One region of the Enterobacter sp. DVT3837 genome, then DNA from elsewhere that is predicted to be linked to it. Evidence: predicted binding sites of a transcription regulator. Region 1 holds the regulator's gene; the other holds the start of a gene.
What was found. Region 1 encodes Fur, which represses iron uptake genes when iron is present. Its sites were predicted from a motif close to ATAATAATGAGAACNACTATCAA; they were not measured.
Positions count from the first base shown of each region.

Region 2: a site for Fur is predicted at 3,282-3,304, ahead of exbB (tol-pal system-associated acyl-CoA thioesterase). Genes of this name have one in related genera too.

Region 1 covers NZ_JBWDLA010000001.1:145,063-154,854, forward strand. The annotation lists gene pgm (phosphoglucomutase (alpha-D-glucose-1,6-bisphosphate-dependent)) at 1-459, opposite strand, end outside; gene seqA (replication initiation negative regulator SeqA) at 484-1,032, opposite strand; gene ybfF (esterase) at 1,216-1,989, shown strand; gene ybfE (LexA regulated protein) at 2,118-2,405, shown strand; gene fldA (flavodoxin FldA) at 2,561-3,091, shown strand; gene fur (ferric iron uptake transcriptional regulator) at 3,380-3,826, shown strand; gene chiQ (ChiQ/YbfN family lipoprotein) at 3,934-4,263, opposite strand; gene chiP (chitoporin ChiP) at 4,279-5,676, opposite strand; gene glnS (glutamine--tRNA ligase) at 6,125-7,792, opposite strand; gene nagE (N-acetylglucosamine-specific PTS transporter subunit IIBC) at 7,962-9,792, opposite strand, start outside.
Region 2 covers NZ_JBWDLA010000001.1:2,187,291-2,197,082, forward strand. The annotation lists gene AC0XWG_RS10705 (AraC family transcriptional regulator) at 178-1,077, shown strand; gene yghB (DedA family general envelope maintenance protein YghB) at 1,124-1,783, opposite strand; gene metC (cystathionine beta-lyase) at 1,927-3,114, opposite strand; gene exbB (tol-pal system-associated acyl-CoA thioesterase) at 3,366-4,097, shown strand; gene exbD (TonB system transport protein ExbD) at 4,102-4,527, shown strand; gene AC0XWG_RS10730 (hypothetical protein) at 4,573-5,025, opposite strand; gene AC0XWG_RS10735 (hypothetical protein) at 5,027-5,431, opposite strand; gene AC0XWG_RS10740 (ESA_00282 family adhesion-associated protein) at 5,535-6,038, shown strand; gene AC0XWG_RS10745 (TIGR00645 family protein) at 6,120-6,608, shown strand; gene AC0XWG_RS10750 (aldo/keto reductase) at 6,653-7,693, opposite strand; gene AC0XWG_RS10755 (methyl-accepting chemotaxis protein) at 7,923-9,470, shown strand; gene AC0XWG_RS10760 (hypothetical protein) at 9,599-9,792, shown strand, end outside.

The sequences.
Region 1 (9,792 bases):
ACCATCTTCCGGCGGGTTGTGGGATGGCGTGATAACGATCCCGTCAGCCAGCGCGCCCCCTTTCTTGTTGTGCACAAGAATGGCGTTAGACACCGCAGGCGTTGGCGTGAATCCGTTATTCTCCTGAATAATCACATCAACGCCGTTTGCGGCCAGCACTTCCAGGACAGAAATGAATGCCGGCTCAGACAAAGCATGGGTATCTTTTCCCACATAGCATGGACCGGTAACGCCATTTTTGGCGCGCTCTTCCGCAATGGCCTGAGCAATGGCCAGAATGTGCGGTTCGTTAAAGCTATGGCGCGCCGCGCTACCGCGGTGACCAGATGTACCAAACTTCACGGCGTGTTCTGCATTGCCCACAACCGGCTTCAGAACGTAATACTGCGCGGTCAGCTGAGCGACATTAATCAAATCGCTTTGTTGTGCAGGTTGGCCTGCACGGCTGTGATTTGCCATTACCGGGTCCTTCTGATGCAAGGGTTAAATTGTACCGCAAACCTTTTCAATCAATTCCGCCGGGAACTGCATAGACTGCATGATGTGTTCAATCATGCTGCACTTGCGGCCCGTATTGGTATTGGTGATCACCCAGTACGGAGTGCCAGGGACATGTTTGGGTTTGGTTTGATTGCCATTTTGCAGCAGCGTTTGCTCGTCACCCGCGAAATAGACGCGAGTACGACCGTGCAGCGACTCGGTCGCTTCAGCAAACGCTTTGTTATCCAGTGAGTAGAGTGTAGACAGCACCAGCATAAAGCGGTTAACCGCCTTTTTTTGCTCCGCATATTCATCGGACAGCAGCAGCTCGCGCATCGCCCGTACTTTATCTTTTGCCGGTGTCACGGCAGGTTTTGCTTGTGCAACAACGCTCGGCTGAGACACGACATCTTTGGTAACTGGGGTGACAGGCTGTGAAGCGGCGGAAATTTTAAGCATGCGCCGTAAAATGTCGGACGCACTCTCCCCGATATGCCGCGTCTGGCTGGCAATATACTGATAGAGTTCGTCATCAACTTCGATTGTTTTCATCTTAATCCAGTGCGATATCTTATCTGAATACAAGTCATTGGGATTATAAGGTCAAATCCCAACAGCGGATAGCGTCAAACCAGGTTGGCGGCAAAAGTCAGATTAAACTGGAACCTTGCAGCCGGGCGGCAGAATGGTCAACATGATACCCTAACCTGACATACGTAAAAAAAGAACTTTGCCATGAAATTGAATACCCGAGCGCAAACTGCACAATCGCCGAACAATAATTCTCCCATCGTACTGGTTCACGGACTTTTTGGCAGCCTGGATAACCTGGGCGTGCTGGCGCGCGATCTGGTTAGCGATCACGACATTTTGCAAGTCGACATGCGCAATCACGGTCTTTCAGGGCGCTCAGAAGAGATGACCTACGCGGCAATGGCGCAGGATCTGCTGGATACGCTGGATGCCAACAACCTGCAAAAGGTCACCCTCATCGGGCATTCAATGGGCGGCAAAGCGGTAATGGCCCTGACGGCGCTGGCACCTGAGAGAATTCAGGGTCTGGTGGTAATCGATGTTGCTCCGGTGGATTACGACGTTCGACGCCATGACGAAATTTTCGCGGCGATCAACGCGGTAACAGAGGCTGGTGCTACAACGCGTCAACAAGCGGCTGCCGTCATGCGTGAGCATCTTGATGAAGAAGGTGTCGTGCAGTTCCTGCTGAAGTCATTTGTTGACGGACAATGGCGTTTTAACGTGCCGGTGCTCTGGGAGCAGTACAACAATATCGTAGGCTGGGAAACGGTACCTGCCTGGCCACACCCTACCCTCTTTATTCGTGGCGGTAACTCGCCTTACGTCACCGACGCGTACCGCGACGCATTGCTGGCGCAATTCCCGCAGGCTCGCGCCCATGTTATCGCCGGGGCCGGACACTGGGTTCACGCGGAAAAACCTGACGCCGTATTGCGCGCCATTCGCCGCTATCTTGCTGATACTGCAAATTGATTAAAAAGAGAGCGACTGGAAGGCTGCAGGCTTCCAGTCGTTGGCGTGCCGTTTTTGGTGATGTATGATGGCGCGCTTATCGCCCGGGCATTAGCAGGGCGGCGTGTTTCCCCCGAAGTCTCAGAATCATGGCCAAAGAACAAACGGACCGTACGACACTAGATCTGTTCGCGAATGAGCGTCGCCCGGGACGACCGAAAACGAATCCGCTTTCGCGCGATGAACAGCTGCGTATCAATAAACGCAATCAGCTTAAACGCGATAAAAATCGTGGGCTTAAGCGTGTCGAACTGAAGCTCAACGCCGACGCCGTCGATGCGCTTAACGAGCTGGCTGACGCGCGAAATATCAGCCGCAGCGAACTCATTGAAGAGATGTTGCTCGTCCAGCTTGAGACGTTACGCAGCCAGGCATAAGTCTGAAAATCCCCTTTATCGCCCTTTTCATGTAGCACAGAGTGCAGTCCTGCGCGATAGCTGTTTCCGCAGGGTTGCCAGTTCTGCTATTATTGCCCTTATCCGTGGCCTAATTGCGCCACCATACTATTAAGTTTCAAGAGGTTATTTTACTCATGGCAATCATCGGCATTTTCTTCGGCAGTGATACCGGCAATACCGAAAATATCGCAAAAAACATTCAAAAACAGCTCGGTAAAGACGTTGCTGATGTGCATGACATCGCCAAGAGCAGCAAAGAAGATCTCGAAGGCTATGACATTCTGCTGCTGGGTATTCCAACCTGGTACTACGGTGAAGCCCAGTGTGACTGGGATGATTTCTTCCCGACGCTGGAAGAAGTTGATTTCAACGGCAAGCTGGTTGCCCTGTTTGGCTGTGGCGATCAGGAAGACTACGCAGAATATTTCTGTGATGCGCTGGGTACCATCCGCGACATCATTGAGCCAAATGGCGCGGTTATCGTAGGCCACTGGCCAACGGCGGGTTACCACTTCGAAGCCTCTAAAGGCCTGGCTGATGACGATCATTTCGTGGGTCTGGCCATCGACGAAGACCGCCAGCCTGAACTGACCGCAGAGCGTGTTGAGAAGTGGGTTAAGCAGATCCGTGAAGAACTGCACCTGGATGATATTCTGAACGCCTGATTTTTATCGTGGCGCAACTGCGGTTGCGCCACGCCCCAGGTCAAACCGATTAAATTAATTGCTACAATCTTTTAACTTTTTCGCCCAGACCTGTACAATGTCTCCCTGAAAAATGTGGTTTCCATTGAGCAAGTTTGTTGGTGATACCCCATTTTTATAAGCATATTTTGCCTGAGACTTGCTGTTTTCATTTAGACATGGCAGTTCTATAATGAGACGCATTACCCAAGGTGCATTTTCTGTCACTTCCTACAGAAGTGAATCGTTTAGTAACAGGACAGATTCCGCATGACTGACAACAATACCGCATTAAAGAAGGCTGGCCTGAAAGTTACGCTTCCTCGGTTAAAAATCCTTGAAGTGCTTCAGGGTCCAGACAATCACCATGTCAGTGCGGAAGACCTTTATAAACGTCTTATTGACATGGGCGAAGAAATTGGGCTCGCTACCGTCTATCGCGTGCTGAACCAGTTTGATGACGCGGGCATTGTTACCCGTCATAATTTCGAAGGCGGTAAATCTGTATTCGAACTGACCCAGCAACAGCACCACGATCACCTGATCTGCCTCGACTGTGGCAAGGTCATTGAATTTAGCGATGACTCCATCGAAGCGCGCCAGCGTGAAATCGCGGCTCGTCATGGCATCCGCCTGACCAACCACAGCCTGTACCTGTATGGTCACTGTGCTGAAGGTGATTGCCGCGAAGACGATCACGCGCACGACGCTAAATAACTCAAGCTTTCATACTCTGAGCCAGCCGCGAGGTTGGCTTTTTTTTGCCTGTTATTTGACGCAAAAAAGCCCGGTAGCGTTGTGCTACCGGGCATGATGACAGAGAATTATTTGCTGTTGTTAGTGCGAATCTCTTTCCAGATCTGGTCGCAACGCTTCGCCACTTCCTGATCGTTTCCGGTTTTACGTGCCTGAATACAGGCCTGGTAATCCATCACGCGAACGTTTTCCTGTGTGGCGAACTGCTCATGTGCCTTCTCTTTCTTCAGCACATTCAGCACGCTCTGACAGGCTTCGATCTTCTCCGGTGAACCTTCCGCTGTGTTAATGCAGGCGCTATACGCCTCTTTAAGACGCGAGTCCTCTTTCGGTGCCTGCTCCTGCGCACACCCCGCCAGCCCCGCAGCCAGCAACGCGACGATTACGATGTTTTTCATCATGTTCTGTCTCCATTAGAAGATAGTGAATGGAGCGATAACCATGAATTTCACGTCACGCTCATCCTGGAAGATGTTGCCGTAACCGCCTGCGTAGCTCGGAATGTCGGAGTGGTTGTCATACTGGGTGAAGTGCAGTTTGAACATCGTGCCTTTCGCGCGGCCGTCCTGCAGGGTGTAGATAGCATCCAGGCTGTAAGAAGACTCTTTCAGGCGATAGTTTGGATCGTAGTAAGCGTCCGGTGTAGCCATATCTGCAGGTTTTGCATCCCAGGCATAAGCGTAAGATGCACCCACCGCCCAGCCTGGCAGGTTCCAGTTTTTCAGATCATACATCGCGCCGAAGAACACCGCTTTTTCGCCGTCGGCGTTGAAGTCAGAGCGGTTATCCCACCAGATATCAAGACGACCGTTAGACGATGCATAGGTTGGGGTCATACGCTGCAGGAAGTACCCCTGCTGCCCTTCCGCTTTCACCCATGTGCCTTCCAGACGCAAATCAACCTGTCCGACTTTGTAGCCGAAGGTGAGTGCCTGCAACCACGCGGTGCCGTCATAGATATCATTGACGCCACCATTACTGACTTTGTCGCGCGTACCGTAGAACTGGTAGCTGGTGCTCAGCGGGCTACCCGCGATATCAAATTTATAGCTGGCCTTGGCAAAGTACTGATCGATGTAACCTTGAGCCTGGCCAAATGCCGCCTCAAGTACCAGGTCGTTTTTAAAGTCGTATTTAGCACCCAGTGAATGGAGATAATCTACTTTGGTTTTCTTATCGTTCTGGTAGAACTTGTCCATTTCAATGTGCCATGGTGCTTTGTACTCGTTGGTCCACATATAGGAGAAGCTCAACGCACCTGCATCACCGTAATCAAAGTTGGCACCCGCTTCCGCACCCTGGTAAGTACCCGGCATAAAGCTCCAGTGTGGTGCTAACAATGTCTGACCGGTTGGCTGAATATAACCACCGCGCGCCCATACCGGGCCGTATTTGAATTTCGCTGCTGCCTTATACAGGCTGATACCGCTTTTATCTCCGGACCAGTCTTCTTTATAGGCTTTATTACTGGAGGAGAATGCGATTTCGTTCGGGTGGGCGCTGTCGCCGTTTTCCGCCATTTCAATTGCCGTGAATGCAGCAATATCCAGACCGAACATATCGGCAGCATAACCAGACTGGAAATCCAGATTGGCGTTCCAGGTTGAGTGAGAAAGGTTGGTTTTGTATTTGTCTTCAGTGACGTCTTTACGGTCACGTTCACGCTGCCAGTAGTAAATCCCCCCCGTGAGGGTTGAATCATCAATAAAACCTGCTGCCTTCGCCTCTGGTGCAATCACCAGGCCCGACATTGCTGTCACACCGGCAATAGCCAGCGCCAGCGCACTACGTTTGCCACTGAACGTACGCATAGATTATTCCTCTTTGACGAATTAAAACGCCTTAAACGGCGAAAAATATAAAAGACCTAATGGTCAGGGGTAGTTAGAAATACCCTCGAATTAACTACCGCCTTTAGATTATTTTTCGCGACGCGAATTATCAATGCTTTTCAGCGAGCAAAAGTCAGGATTATGACGAAGTGCACATAATTGGTAGTGATTTGTAACATCTGTGCCAATGCGAGGATTTACAGGGAATAACGCGTATTTTGAGGGAGTGCCGGCCATTTATTCTGTATATTTTTTGTCCTTAAGGCTATTCGTAAATATTGAAACTTTTTTTGAGTAAAATAAGTAGCACCTCATTGACCTGAATTTCGCACATACCTTATTTGAGCTGCGCGTTAATGGCCTGATCGTTAAATAAAAAAACGCCGCTTATCGCGGCGTTTGTCTCTCATTGACCAGAACTGCAATATTATTCGCCGATCTTAGCCCAGGTGTCACGCAGACCAACGGTACGGTTAAACACCGGTTTTTCCGCCGTGCTGTAACGGCTATCCAGGCAGAAGTAACCTTCGCGTTCGAACTGGAACGCTTTACCCGCTTCGGCCGCTTTTAAAGACGGCTCGGCATAACCCTGTTTAATTACCAGAGATTCCGGGTTGATCGTCGCCAGGAAGTCTTCGGCAGCACCAGGGTTAGGGACACTGAACAGACGATCGTACAGGCGAATTTCAACAGGCAGCGCGTGTGCAGCGCTTACCCAATGGATAACGCCTTTCACTTTACGGCCATCAGCCGGATCTTTGCTCAGGGTTTCAGCATCATAAGAACAGAAGATGGTGGTGATATTGCCTTCAGCATCTTTCTCTACGCGCTCAGCCTTGATGACGTAAGCATTACGCAGGCGCACCTCTTTACCCAATACCAGACGCTTGTACTGCTTGTTCGCTTCTTCGCGGAAGTCAGCACGATCGATCCAGATTTCAGCGCTGAACGGTACGTCGCGGCTACCCATTTCCGGTTTATTCGGATGGTTAGGCATGGACACCAGCTCGCTTTCACCCTGCGGGTAGTTTTCGATAACCAGTTTCACTGGATCGATGACTGCCATTGCGCGCGGCGCGTTTTCGTTGAGATCTTCACGAATGCAGGATTCCAGAGACGCCATTTCAATGGTGTTATCCTGCTTAGTCACACCGATGCGTTTGCAGAACTCACGAATAGAAGCGGCGGTGTAACCACGACGACGCAGACCAGAGATGGTCGGCATACGCGGATCGTCCCAGCCTTCAACGTGCTTGTCGGTCACCAGCAGGTTCAGCTTACGCTTGGACATCACGGTGTATTCCAGATTCAGACGAGAGAACTCGTACTGACGTGGATGCACAGGGATAGTGATGTTATCCAGTACCCAGTCGTACAGACGACGGTTGTCCTGGAACTCCAGCGTACACAGAGAGTGAGTAATGCCTTCCAGCGCATCGCTGATGCAGTGGGTGAAGTCGTACATCGGGTAGATGCACCACTTGTTACCCGTCTGGTGGTGTTCCGCAAACTTAATGCGGTACAGCACCGGGTCACGCATCACGATGAACGGAGATGCCATGTCAATTTTGGCACGCAGACAGGCTTTGCCTTCTTCGAAGCCACCGGCACGCATTTTTTCAAACAGCGCCAGGTTCTCTTCCACGCTGCGATCGCGGTACGGGCTGTTTTTACCCGGCGCGGTCAGCGAGCCGCGGTATTCACGGATCTCATCGGCAGACAGCTCGTCGACGTACGCCAGACCTTTGTTAATCAGCTCTACCGCATAGGCATACAGCTGATCAAAATAGTCAGAGGAGTAGCAGATGTCGCCAGACCAGTTAAAGCCCAGCCATTGCACGTCGTTCTTGATGGACTCAACGTATTCGATGTCTTCTTTTACTGGGTTGGTGTCATCGAAACGCAGGTTGCACTGCCCCTGGTAGTCCTGGGCAATGCCAAAGTTCAGGCAGATAGATTTCGCGTGACCAATATGCAGGTAACCATTCGGCTCCGGCGGGAAACGCGTATGAATTGTGGTGTGCTTACCACTGGCCAGATCTTCATCGATGATCTGACGAATAAAGTTACTCGGGCGGGCTTCTGCCTCACTCATCGTGGATTCCTCAAAGCGTAAACAACGTATAACGGCATATGATCTTATAAGCCGGACGTAGTGACAACCCTTAAAACGGCTCTGAAGAAAATAATGGGGGCATTTGCTGCAAAAAAAAGCGGCGAGGGATATCCCCCGCCGCTTAAGGCATGACTCTACTCAGGAGCGATTACTTGCCTTTAATCTCATACAGTGGCGTTTGACCCGCAACCACTTGACCTTTCGCCTGAATGACCAGGCCACTAAAGTCATCAATGTTGCTGCAAACGACCGGACTAATCATTGAGCGCGCGTTGGCGTTCAGGAAGTCCAGATCCATTTCCAGGATTGGCTGCCCTGCGACCACTTCAGCACCCTCTTCCACCAGGCGAGTAAAGCCCTGGCCGTTCAGCGCAACGGTATCAATACCCATGTGGACAACGATCTCAGCACCATTCTCGGTTTCGAGGCAGAACGCATGGTTGGTATTGAAGATTTTTACGATGGTACCGGCTGCTGGTGACACCACGGTTTTTTCCGTTGGTTTTACCGCGACACCGTCACCGACCGCTTTGCTGGCGAAGGCTTCGTCAGGCACCTGCTCAATGGCAACGACTTCACCCGTCACTGGGGAAACCAGTGCGGCAATCGTTTTAGCATTTGGTACTGCCTGCGGTTTTGCGGCAGCTGGCGCAGCGGCTGGAGCTGCAGACGTTTCCGCTGCGGCTACCGGACCTGTCGTTTTCATGGCATTGGCAATTTTTTCCGCCACGAACCCAACGATAATCTGCACGCTGGTTTTGTTCAGACGGATAACACCGGATGCACCCAGGCGTTTAGCCAGCGCTTCGTTCACCAGAGAAGAGTCTTTTACGTTCAGACGCAGACGGGTGATACATGCGTCGATACCGGTCAGGTTGTCAGAACCGCCGACAGCGGCGATGTACTGACGCGCCAGACCAGCAACATCCTGGTCTTTGTCCGCGCTCACATTCACGTCCTGACCATCCGCTTCGCTACCGGCAACAGCCAGTTCACGACCTGGGGTCATCAGGTTGAATTTGGTGATAGTGAAACGGAACACCACGTAGTAGATAGCAAAGAACACCAGACCCTGTGGGATCAGCATCCACCAGTGGGTTGCCAGCGGGTTACGGGAAGACAGCACCATATCCACCAGACCCGCACTGAAGCCGAAACCGGCAATCCACTGCATACTTGCGGCGATGAACACAGAGATACCGGTCAGCACAGCGTGGATTACATACAGCACAGGGGCCACGAACATGAAGGAGAATTCCAGCGGTTCAGTGATACCGGTGAAGAAGGCTGCAAATGCACCCGCCATCATGATACCCAGGACTTTCGCTTTGTTCTCTGGACGTGCGCAGTGGTAGATAGCCAGCGCTGCACCTGGCAGGCCGAACATCATGATTGGGAAGAAGCCCGCCTGGTAACGACCAGTGATACCGACAACCGCTTTACCTGCTTCGATGGACTGTGCGCCACCCAGGAAGTTAGGAATATCGTTAATACCGGCAACATCGAACCAGAATACGGAGTTCAGCGCGTGGTGCAGACCGACCGGGATCAGCAGACGGTTGAAGAACGCGTATACGCCCGCACCGACGGAACCCAGCTTCTGAATGTGCTCACCAAAGTTCACCAGACCGTCAAAGATAACCGGCCAGATGTACATCATGATGAATGCAACAACGATCATCAGGAAGGAAGTCAGAATAGGCACCAGACGACGACCGCTGAAGAAGGACAGCGCTTTTGGCAGCTCTACGCCGCTGAAGCGGTTGTACAGTTCAGCAGAGATGATACCGACGAGGATACCAACGAACTGGTTTTCAATTTTCCCGAATGCGGCAGGAACTTGATCCGCTGGGATTTTTTGAATCATAGACACCGCTGCTGGGGAGCAGAGGGTAGTTAATACCAGGAAACCGACAAAGCCGGTCAGCGCCGCTGCGCCGTCTTTATCTTTGGACATACCATAAGCCACACCAATCGCG
Region 2 (9,792 bases), 2.0 Mb from region 1:
GGTGAAAAATCGTGGTGGCGCAGAAGGCTACCTGATGCTGCACATTGTGGCTGTCCGGGGCTATCCTCTCAATGCACATTCCTGCCGATGTCTTGCCCATTTCTACAGAGCGCTGGAGAAAGCGCGGAAAAGCACGCACACTATCAACGTCGGAAACCGTACCCGGAGTAACGTAATATGAACCGTGAAGCGATCTGTCATCAGCTCACAATGCAGATTAAGAGACTGATAGATAATGAAAATGGTGTCAGCAATTTGCTGCCGGACATTCGCCTGCTCTACGGTACGCAACCCGGGACGCGCACGCCGGTCATGTATCAACCAGGCATCGTTTTTCTCTTTTCTGGCCATAAAATTGGCTATATCAATGAACGAGTCTTCCGTTACGACACCAATGAATACCTGCTGCTGACAGTACCTTTACCCTTTGAATGTGAAACTTTCGCGACAGAGGCCGTTCCGCTGGCGGGTATTCGCGTCAATGTCGATCTTCTTCAGTTGCAGGAGCTGCTGATGGAGATTGGCGAGGACGAGCTTTTCCAGCCGTCAATGGCGTCAAGTGGGATTAACTCGGCAACGCTATCAGAGGAGATCCTCTGTGCCATTGAACGCCTGCTGGACGTGATGGAAAGGCCGCTGGATGCACGTATTCTCGGCAAGCAGATTATCCGCGAAATTCTCTACCATGTACTGCTGGGGCCGGGTGGGGGGGCCTTACTCGCGCTGGTGAGCCGACAGACCCACTTCAGCCTGATAAGCCGCGTGCTCAAGCGTATTGAAAGTCAGTACACGGAAAACCTGAGCGTCGACCAGCTCGCGGCAGAAGCTAATATGAGTGTCTCGGCGTTTCACCATAATTTTAAGTCGGTGACCAGCACTTCACCGCTGCAGTATCTCAAAACCTACCGCCTGCATAAGGCGCGAATGCTGATGATCCACGATGGCATGAAGGCCAGCGCGGCGGCGATGAGGGTGGGCTATGAAAGTGCGTCGCAGTTCAGTCGGGAGTTTAAGCGCTACTTCGGCGTCACGCCGGGGGAAGATGCGTCACGTATAAGAACCATGCAGGGAGCGTGAAGGGGAAGCTTAGGCCGGGTAAGCGGTAGCGCCACCCGGCTTTTGTTTATGCACTGCAGTACTTTTTCTTAATCACTACCGCAATGGTCCCTACCAGCCCTGCCACCAGCAGGAAAATCGGCAGCACCATCAGGAAGGTCATCACCTGATCTTCGTGGTGTTTCACGAACGGGATCATATTCAGCGCGTAGCCGAGCGTCGTGACCACACCAACCCACAACAGGGCGCTCAGCCAGTTAAAGAACTGGAAGCGGCGGTTCGACAGACCAGAAATGCCCGCCATTGTTGGCAGCAGAGTACGAACAAACGCCAGAAAACGCCCTGCCAGCAGTGCCAGCAGGCCATGCCGATCAAACATGCAGGTCGCACGTTGATGATATTTATGCGGTAACTGGGCCAGCCAGCTTTTCACGACGCGCGTGTTCCCAAGCCAGCGGCCCTGCAAATAGCTCAGCCAGCAGCCCAGGCTGGCTGCGGAAGTGAGGATCACCATCGTTGGCGTGAAGTCCATGACGCCTTTGCCGATCAACGCCCCGGCAAGTAAAAGCAAACTGTCACCGGGTAAAAATGACGCTGGCAGTAATCCATTTTCCAGAAACAGAGTCGCGAACATCACGAAATAGACGATACCTAAGACGTGAGGGTCCGCCAGCGCGGCAAAATCGTGTTGCCAGAGCGCTGCGATAATATCTTGAATAACAGCCATGGACTTTCCTGTGGAACAGCAGATATAGAGCTATTGTACTCCTTTATTTGCGCTTCGGGTTTGATCCCGGGCGCAACTAATGCGGACTTTTCTGGTGGCAATGTTCACAAAAACGTCCAGGGAGTACATTTTCAGCCAGCACTCTACACGATACGTTCAAACCCTGCTGTTAAATCCGCGATTAAATCGTCAACATTTTCTAAACCGATATGCAGTCGGATCAGGGTTCCGCTGAAGTCCACTTCACCACCGGGACGCAAAGCCGCGATCTGCTCCGGTTGGTTTGGCAGGATCAGGGATTCAAAGCCGCCCCAGGAGTAGGCCATGCTGAAGAGGGTAAAATTATCCAGATAGTTTGCCAGTTCGTCATTATTCAGCCGTTTTTTAAGAACGAATGAGAACAAACCGCTACTCCCCGTAAAGTCCCGTTGCCAGTATTCATGACCTTTGCTGCCGGGCAACGCCGGATGGTTGACGCGCTCAACCTGCGGGTGTTGCGCCAGCCATTCGGCTATTTTCAGGCTGCTTTCGTGATGCTGACGCAGGCGCACGCTCAGCGTACGGAGCCCGCGGCTGGTCATGTAGGCGGTATCCGCATCCACCATTTGCCCCATCAGGTAGGCATTTTCACGCAGCTGATCCCAGCAGCGTGCATTGGATACCGCAGTGCCAATCATGCCGTCAGAATGGCCAATCAGGTATTTGGTCGCCGCCTGAATCGAGATATCAATGTCAAACTCCAGTGCTTTAAACAGCACGCCCGCCGCCCACGTGTTGTCGATCATGATGATCGCTTCTGGCGCTTTGCTGCGAACCGCTTTCACGATAGCCGGGACGTCGTGGACTTCCATGGTGAGTGACCCTGGAGATTCCAGGAACACGATACGCGTGTTTGGCTGAATAAGTTCTGCGATGCCTTCGCCGATCAGCGGGTCGAACCAACCGGTTGTTACGCCGAGCTTACTGAGGATTTTGGTGCAGAAGTCCTGGCTGGGTTCATAGGCGGTGTTGGTCATCAGGATATGATCGCCTTGTTCCACAAACGCCAGAATAGTATTGGCGACGGCTGCCGCCCCACACGGGAACAGCGCACAGCCCACGCCGCCTTCCAGTTCGCACATGGCCTCCTGGAGTGAAAAATGGGTTAGCGTGCCGCGACGACCATAAAAAAGTCCGCCTTTTGCGCGGTTACGCGTGGCGATTTTTTTCTCCTCAACGGTATCAAATACCAGTGAGGAGGCTCGTTGAATCACGCTATTGACCGATCCCTGGGTGTATTTTTTGCTGCGTCCTGCCTGTACCAGCGTGGTATCAAGATGCTTCTTTGTCATGTTCGCTAACCCTGTTTTTATACGTCTGGACGTCCAGACTACCACGATTGTAAAAAACTGCACCCGGATACTTATCGAATAAGCAGAAAATATTAGCAAAAAATCGCATAAGAAATTTTTACTGCGTAAGCGCAAGGAAAGTGAGCGAAAATTACGGCACCATGCAAATACTAATGAGAACTACTATCAATTCGACGATGTTTTGATATTATTACGTTCAGATTTTGTGATTTGCGTCCTGGAGATACAGAGTGGGTAATAATTTGATGCAGACGGATCTCTCCGTTTGGGGCATGTATCAACATGCTGACATCGTGGTTAAGATTGTGATGATCGGCCTGATTCTGGCGTCCGTTGTCACATGGGCTATCTTCTTCAGCAAAAGTGCTGAGCTGCTTTCGCAGAAGCGTCGCCTTAAGCGGGAGCAACAGCAACTGGCTGAAGCCCGCTCTCTGGATCAGGCTTCAGATATGACCTCATCCTTCCACGTAAAAAGCCTGACCACCCTGTTAGTTAATGAAGCTCAGAACGAGCTGGAACTTTCCGCTGGCAGTGAAGATAACGAAGGTATTAAAGAACGTACCGGCTTCCGTCTGGAGCGTCGTGTTGCCGCTGTAGGTCGACATATGGGCCGTGGCAATGGTTATCTGGCGACGATCGGCGCGATCTCGCCGTTCATCGGGCTTTTCGGTACGGTCTGGGGCATCATGAACAGCTTTATCGGTATCGCGCAGTCTCAAACTACCAACCTTGCGGTGGTTGCGCCGGGTATCGCGGAAGCGCTGCTGGCGACGGCAATCGGTCTGGTTGCAGCAATCCCGGCTGTGGTTATCTACAACATCTTCGCGCGTATGATTGGCAGTTACAAAGCCACTCTCGGTGATGTTGCAGCACAGGTTCTGCTGCTGCAAAGTCGCGATCTTGATTTGAATGCCAGCTCGGTTAAGCCGGTGCACGCGGCGTCTAAACTGCGCGCAGGTTGATGCTATGGCGATGCGTCTGAACGAAAATCTGGACGATAACGGCGAAATGCATGAAATCAACGTAACGCCGTTTATCGACGTTATGCTGGTTCTGCTGATTATCTTCATGGTGGCTGCGCCGCTGGCGACGGTGGATGTGAAGGTGAATCTACCTGCCTCTTCCAGCCAGCCACAGCCGCGCCCGGAGAAGCCAATCTATATCTCGGTAAAAGCGGATAAATCCATGTTCCTCGGGAACGACCCGGTGACGGCCGACTCTGTCATCCCGGCGCTGGATCAGCTCACGGGTGGCAAGAAGGACACCACGGTCTTCTTCCGTGCGGATAAAACCGTCGATTATGAAACCATGATGAAGGTAATGGACACGCTGCATCAGGCGGGTTATCTGAAGATTGGGCTGGTCGGCGAAGAGAAAGCGACCGTGAAGTAAAAAAGAGCTGGCGAAAGCCGGCTTTTTTTATGCATATCGGTTTGATTATTTTTTTGTATCAGTGGATGCAGGAGCGGTCGGGTGAGAAGCCAGCGCGTCCTCATCAAGCGCCACGCAGGTGACGTTTGAGGTACGGTACTCACCGTCTGACAGCTTGCGCGTCAGACGCAGGGTGGCGATTTCTCTGGCAAGCAGATACTGATAATTGGCCTCAAGACGTCCCAGTACCTTCTCTTTCAGCTCTGGACGCTGCTCGATGATGGCATTCACCACGGCACCGTAAATTTCTTCTTTGACCTGTAGCGGGTAAATTTCACGGCGATTCTGCCATTTCAGACGCACCAGCGTCGCCGGGATCGATACCAAATCTTGTGTTATACGCGTCATCTCGTCATTTTTTGTCTTTCTCAGCGCGTCGAGATTTTGCTTTAAGATAAATTCATCACTTTTTTTATCATCTAAAGTCAAATAAACGTCGTTATTTTTAATTTCTTTCACGTTAATCTTCCCCCAGGGTGTAAAATATAGGGTTGTTTTTTTCTCGTGTAATTAGATTAAGCCAAATTTCATTGCCCGCTTCATTTATTTCTTCTGTTTTTTCGGCCATTATTTGACTTAGTTTCTGGGCATCTATTTCGCCTTCGGCTTGCAGGTCATTCAGCAGATGGACAAAGGCTTCAATTTTTATAGCGCGAAATAAGCGGTCCTTTATATGACGATCGTGCTCTTCCAGCAACATATTACGGGATTTCCCTGTTTGGGAAACGCCAATTAATATGTCAGGCTCGAAATCGGAGAGCTTTCTTTTTCCCTGAGTGAAACTCGCCTCTTTTTCTGCTTCCGCGGGTTGCTGTTCCACAGACGCAATGTGGTACTTAGCCGGGACGAGATAGTCGGGCAGCATTTTTAATTTCCTTTAATTTCAACAGGGTGGGGTTGGTAAAGGCGTGAGATTCGTTGACAATATCATGAGGCAATTTTAAAATCAAAAAAAATGGAGCCTACCCATGAACAGCATCTTTTTTACGGTCATCACATTACTATTACTGACCGCTGGTGTTCTTTTATTGATGCAGGAATTCAATAAAACGAAAGTGTCGAAGGACGCCAGTGAACCTCCACAACCTGAACGGATGACAAAAGAGGAAGGGGAAGATCATTTCTCTGTATTGATGAACTCAGTAACGCCTGTTTGGTACTGGCGGGTGAACCATGAATATATCGACTTTTTACACGCGACAATTAAACGCATGAAAATGTCGGAAATTAATGATACGCCCGGACTGTTTGAGGCACAGCGTCGCTGCAGCGACCTGAATTCAGCAGTGTATAAATATTATGATAATATCAAAAAACGCTGTCTGAACGGTGAGAAAGTATCATATTCTGACCTCGACGTATTAAATCTGCGTCAGTGCTTTCGTGAGTTCAGTCTGGAAGCCTATCCTGAGCTGGTGGCGCTTGTCTGGCCTGAGTACGCACGTCCGGAGGTTAACCCGGATAACGTCTGAGTGACGTACCGTTGAGTTATTGCAAACAGTCAGCGCCGTTGAGATATACTGGGCGCTGGTTTCTTTTGCAAACAGGACTTTATGGAACGCTTTTTTGAAAATGCCATGTACGCCTCTCGCTGGATACTGGCTCCCGTCTATTTTGGCCTTTCGCTGGCGCTTATCGCTCTGACGATTAAGTTCTTTCAGGAAATCTGGCATGTTCTGCCGAACATTTTTTCCATTGCCGAAGCGGATTTGATTCTGGTTCTGCTGTCGCTGGTAGATATGACCCTGGTGGGCGGACTGCTGGTGATGGTGATGTTCTCTGGCTACGAAAATTTTGTCTCCCAGCTTGATATCGACGAGCGTAAAGAGAAGCTCAGCTGGCTGGGCAAAATGGATGCTTCATCGCTGAAGAATAAAGTGGCCGCGTCGATTGTGGCAATCTCCTCTATCCACCTGTTACGCGTATTTATGGACGCGAAAAATGTCCCGGATAACAAACTGATGTGGTACGTCATTATCCATCTGACGTTTGTGTTGTCTGCATTTGTGATGGGGTATCTGGATAAGATCAGTAAGAAGTAAAGTACGTGTCCCCCTCGCCCTACGGGCTGAGGGGGCGAAAAGACCTATTTATCCGATGATGCCTGCCACAGGTTCAACTCCCCGTCCGCAACATGTCGATCAATCCTTTCCAGCTCATCTTCGCTGAAGTGCAGGTTATCCAGGGCCCGAACGTTTTCTTCGATCTGGGCCGGGCGACTTGCACCGATCAGCACTGAGGTAACGCGTTCATCCTTGAGCAACCAGCTCAGTGCCATCTGCGCCATCGTCTGTCCACGGACATGCGCCATTTCACTCAGCAAACGCAGGCTGTTGAGATTGGCTTCGGTCAGCATTTTTTCCGTCAGGCCGCGTACCTTTTTACCCTCGCGCTGCATGCGAGAATCTTCAGGGATCCCGTTCAGGTATTTTCCGGTAAGCAACCCCTGCGCCAGCGGGGTAAACGCAATGCAACCCGTCCCGTTTTGCTTAAGCGTATCCAGCAGGCCGGTGTTATCTACCCAGCGGTTGAGCAGGTTGTAGGATGGCTGATGAATAAGCAGCGGAATTTTCCACTCACGCAACAGGTCAGCCATTTTCTGGGTGCGCTCCGTTGAATAGGATGAAATCCCGATATACAGCGCTTTACCGCTTAGCACAGCATGGGCCAGTGCCGCCGCAGTCTCTTCCATCGGCGTATTTTCATCGACGCGATGGGAATAGAAAATATCAACATACTCCAGACCCATCCGCTTCAGACTTTGATCGAGACTGGCAAGCAAATATTTGCGCGAACCGCCTGACCCATACGGCCCCGACCACATGTCGTAACCCGCTTTAGTGGAGATAATCAGTTCGTCGCGATACGCGGAAAAATCCTCACGCAGCAGGCGGCCGAAATTCTCTTCAGCGCTGCCTGCCGGAGGGCCGTAGTTATTGGCGAGATCGAAATGAGTAATGCCGAGATCGAAGGCTTTGCGCAGCAGCGCGCGCTGGGATTCGAGAGGGTGTACGTGGCCAAAGCTATGCCACAAACCAAGCGATAGTGCTGGCAGGCGCAAGCCACTTTTTCCGCAGTAGCGGTACTGCATATTTTCATAGCGGGCGGGGTCAGGGTTCCAGGACATGATGTCTCCTTTTTTATCGTTGAATTTTCGAAACAACGTTTTCATTCTGAACTTATCACATCACAAATGACATAACTAAGCGCGAGGTGATGGTTAACGTCAGCTGTGTGACTAATGAAGCCACGCTAATCAAAAATGATCACAAAACGTTATAATTTCCCCGGTTCCTGCCGATAACGAGAGAAGTACTCGCCTCTGGGCGAATTCACCCTCACGGCAAGGAAGACTTATGAATATGCTCCGTAATTTCACGATCCGCTTCGTCATGCTGACGATTCTCGGGATCTTTTGTTTAATGTGGGCGGGTGTTGGCCTGTACAGTACCTGGTCCCTTTCGCGTGTTTCGGATGGCAATGACGTGGATCGTCAACTGGTCAAACAGATGACGGTACTCAGTCAGGGCACCGATCAGTATTTCCGCTTTGTGACCCGTTTGAGCCGTGCGATGGAAGTCAAAGCCGCAGGCGGCACGCCGGATTTGGCCTCTGCCCAACAGGCACTGGATAACATGGGTAAGAAACTGGCCGAGATGAAAGCGATCTCGCCAGGACCAATGGACGAACAGATTTCTGCTCAGGTCATCGGTACCTGGCAGGCGTTGCTTGATCAAGGTATCACGCCGCAAATGCAGCAGGCGAAGCTGGAGACTCTGGATGGCTATCGCCAGCAGGCCAATAACGTTACCCCGCCGCTAAGCCGTGCGTTTGGTGCCGCTGCCGAGAACTTTAACAACGCGGCCGCGAAGGCGCTCGACAGCACCCGCGTGGTGGTGGACAACCTGACCAGCATGACGCGTACGGTGATTATCACCGCCACTATTATCGGCCTGCTGATCCTGCTTTTCACCGACCGCTACCTGGTCGCGATGCTGGTCAAACCGCTGGACCGCATTCGCCAGCAGTTCCGCCAGATTGCCCAGGGCGATCTCAGTCAGCCAATTGAACCCTTCGGCCGCAACTGTGTGGGGCAGTTGGTTCCTCTGTTGAGCGCGATGCAGGACAGTCTGCGCGAAGCGGTCAGCACTATCCGCTCCGGCAGTGAAAATATCTGGCGCGGTGCGACGGAAATCTCCAGCGGTAATAACGATCTCTCTTCCCGTACCGAAGAGCAGGCTGCCGCACTGGAAGAGACGGCTGCCAGCATGGAACAACTGACTGCAACCGTGAAACTGAATGCGGAAAGCGCGCGTCAGGCAAGCCAACTGGCAGATGTGGCATCGACCACCGCCAGCCGTGGCGGCTCGCTGGTGGAAGAAGTGGTGACCACCATGAGCGGCATTTCTGAAAGCTCGAAGAAAATTGCTGAAATCACTAACGTCATCAACAGCATTGCCTTCCAGACCAACATTCTGGCACTCAATGCGGCCGTTGAAGCGGCGCGCGCGGGTGAGCAGGGGCGTGGTTTCGCCGTGGTGGCGGGTGAAGTCCGTAACCTGGCAAGCCGTAGCGCCAACGCGGCAAAAGAAATTGAAGGGCTGATCGCTGATTCCGTTAATCGGGTAGAGCAGGGGGCGCAGCTGGTGGGCGACACAGGCACCACCATGGATGCGATTTTGCGCGACGTGACGGAAGTGACAACCATTATGAAGCAAATCGCCTCCGCCTCTGAGGAGCAAAGCAAGGGCATTTCGCAGGTCGGGATTGCCATTACCCAGATGGACGGCGTTACCCAGCAAAACGCCTCGCTGGTGGAAGAGGTTTCCGCAGCAGCGGCAGCGCTGGAGCGTCAGACCGAAGATCTTCAGCGCTCGGTGCAAAAGTTCCGCCTGACGGCATAGCGCAACGTTGCAAGGCCGCCTTGTGCGGCCTTGCATTATTAACGCCTTCCTCATTCAGCGCGCGCTGAAACTGCTATTCTTTTGCTAACCCCCCTGACGTTCTGGGCTCTCTTCTATGAGGTGTTGCTATGAACAGATCGTTGTCAGTTATCCCTGTTCTCTCTTTCATTTTTCTGATGCTGTTCTCGGTTTTTGCCAGTGCGACCCAGCAGGCGCAGGAGCGGCGTGTGTCGCGTGATGTCAGGCAGGAAACCCGCGACGCGTCACGACAGGTGAAGCAGACCTGCGTGGCGAACAATAACCAGAGTAATCACGACTGCCG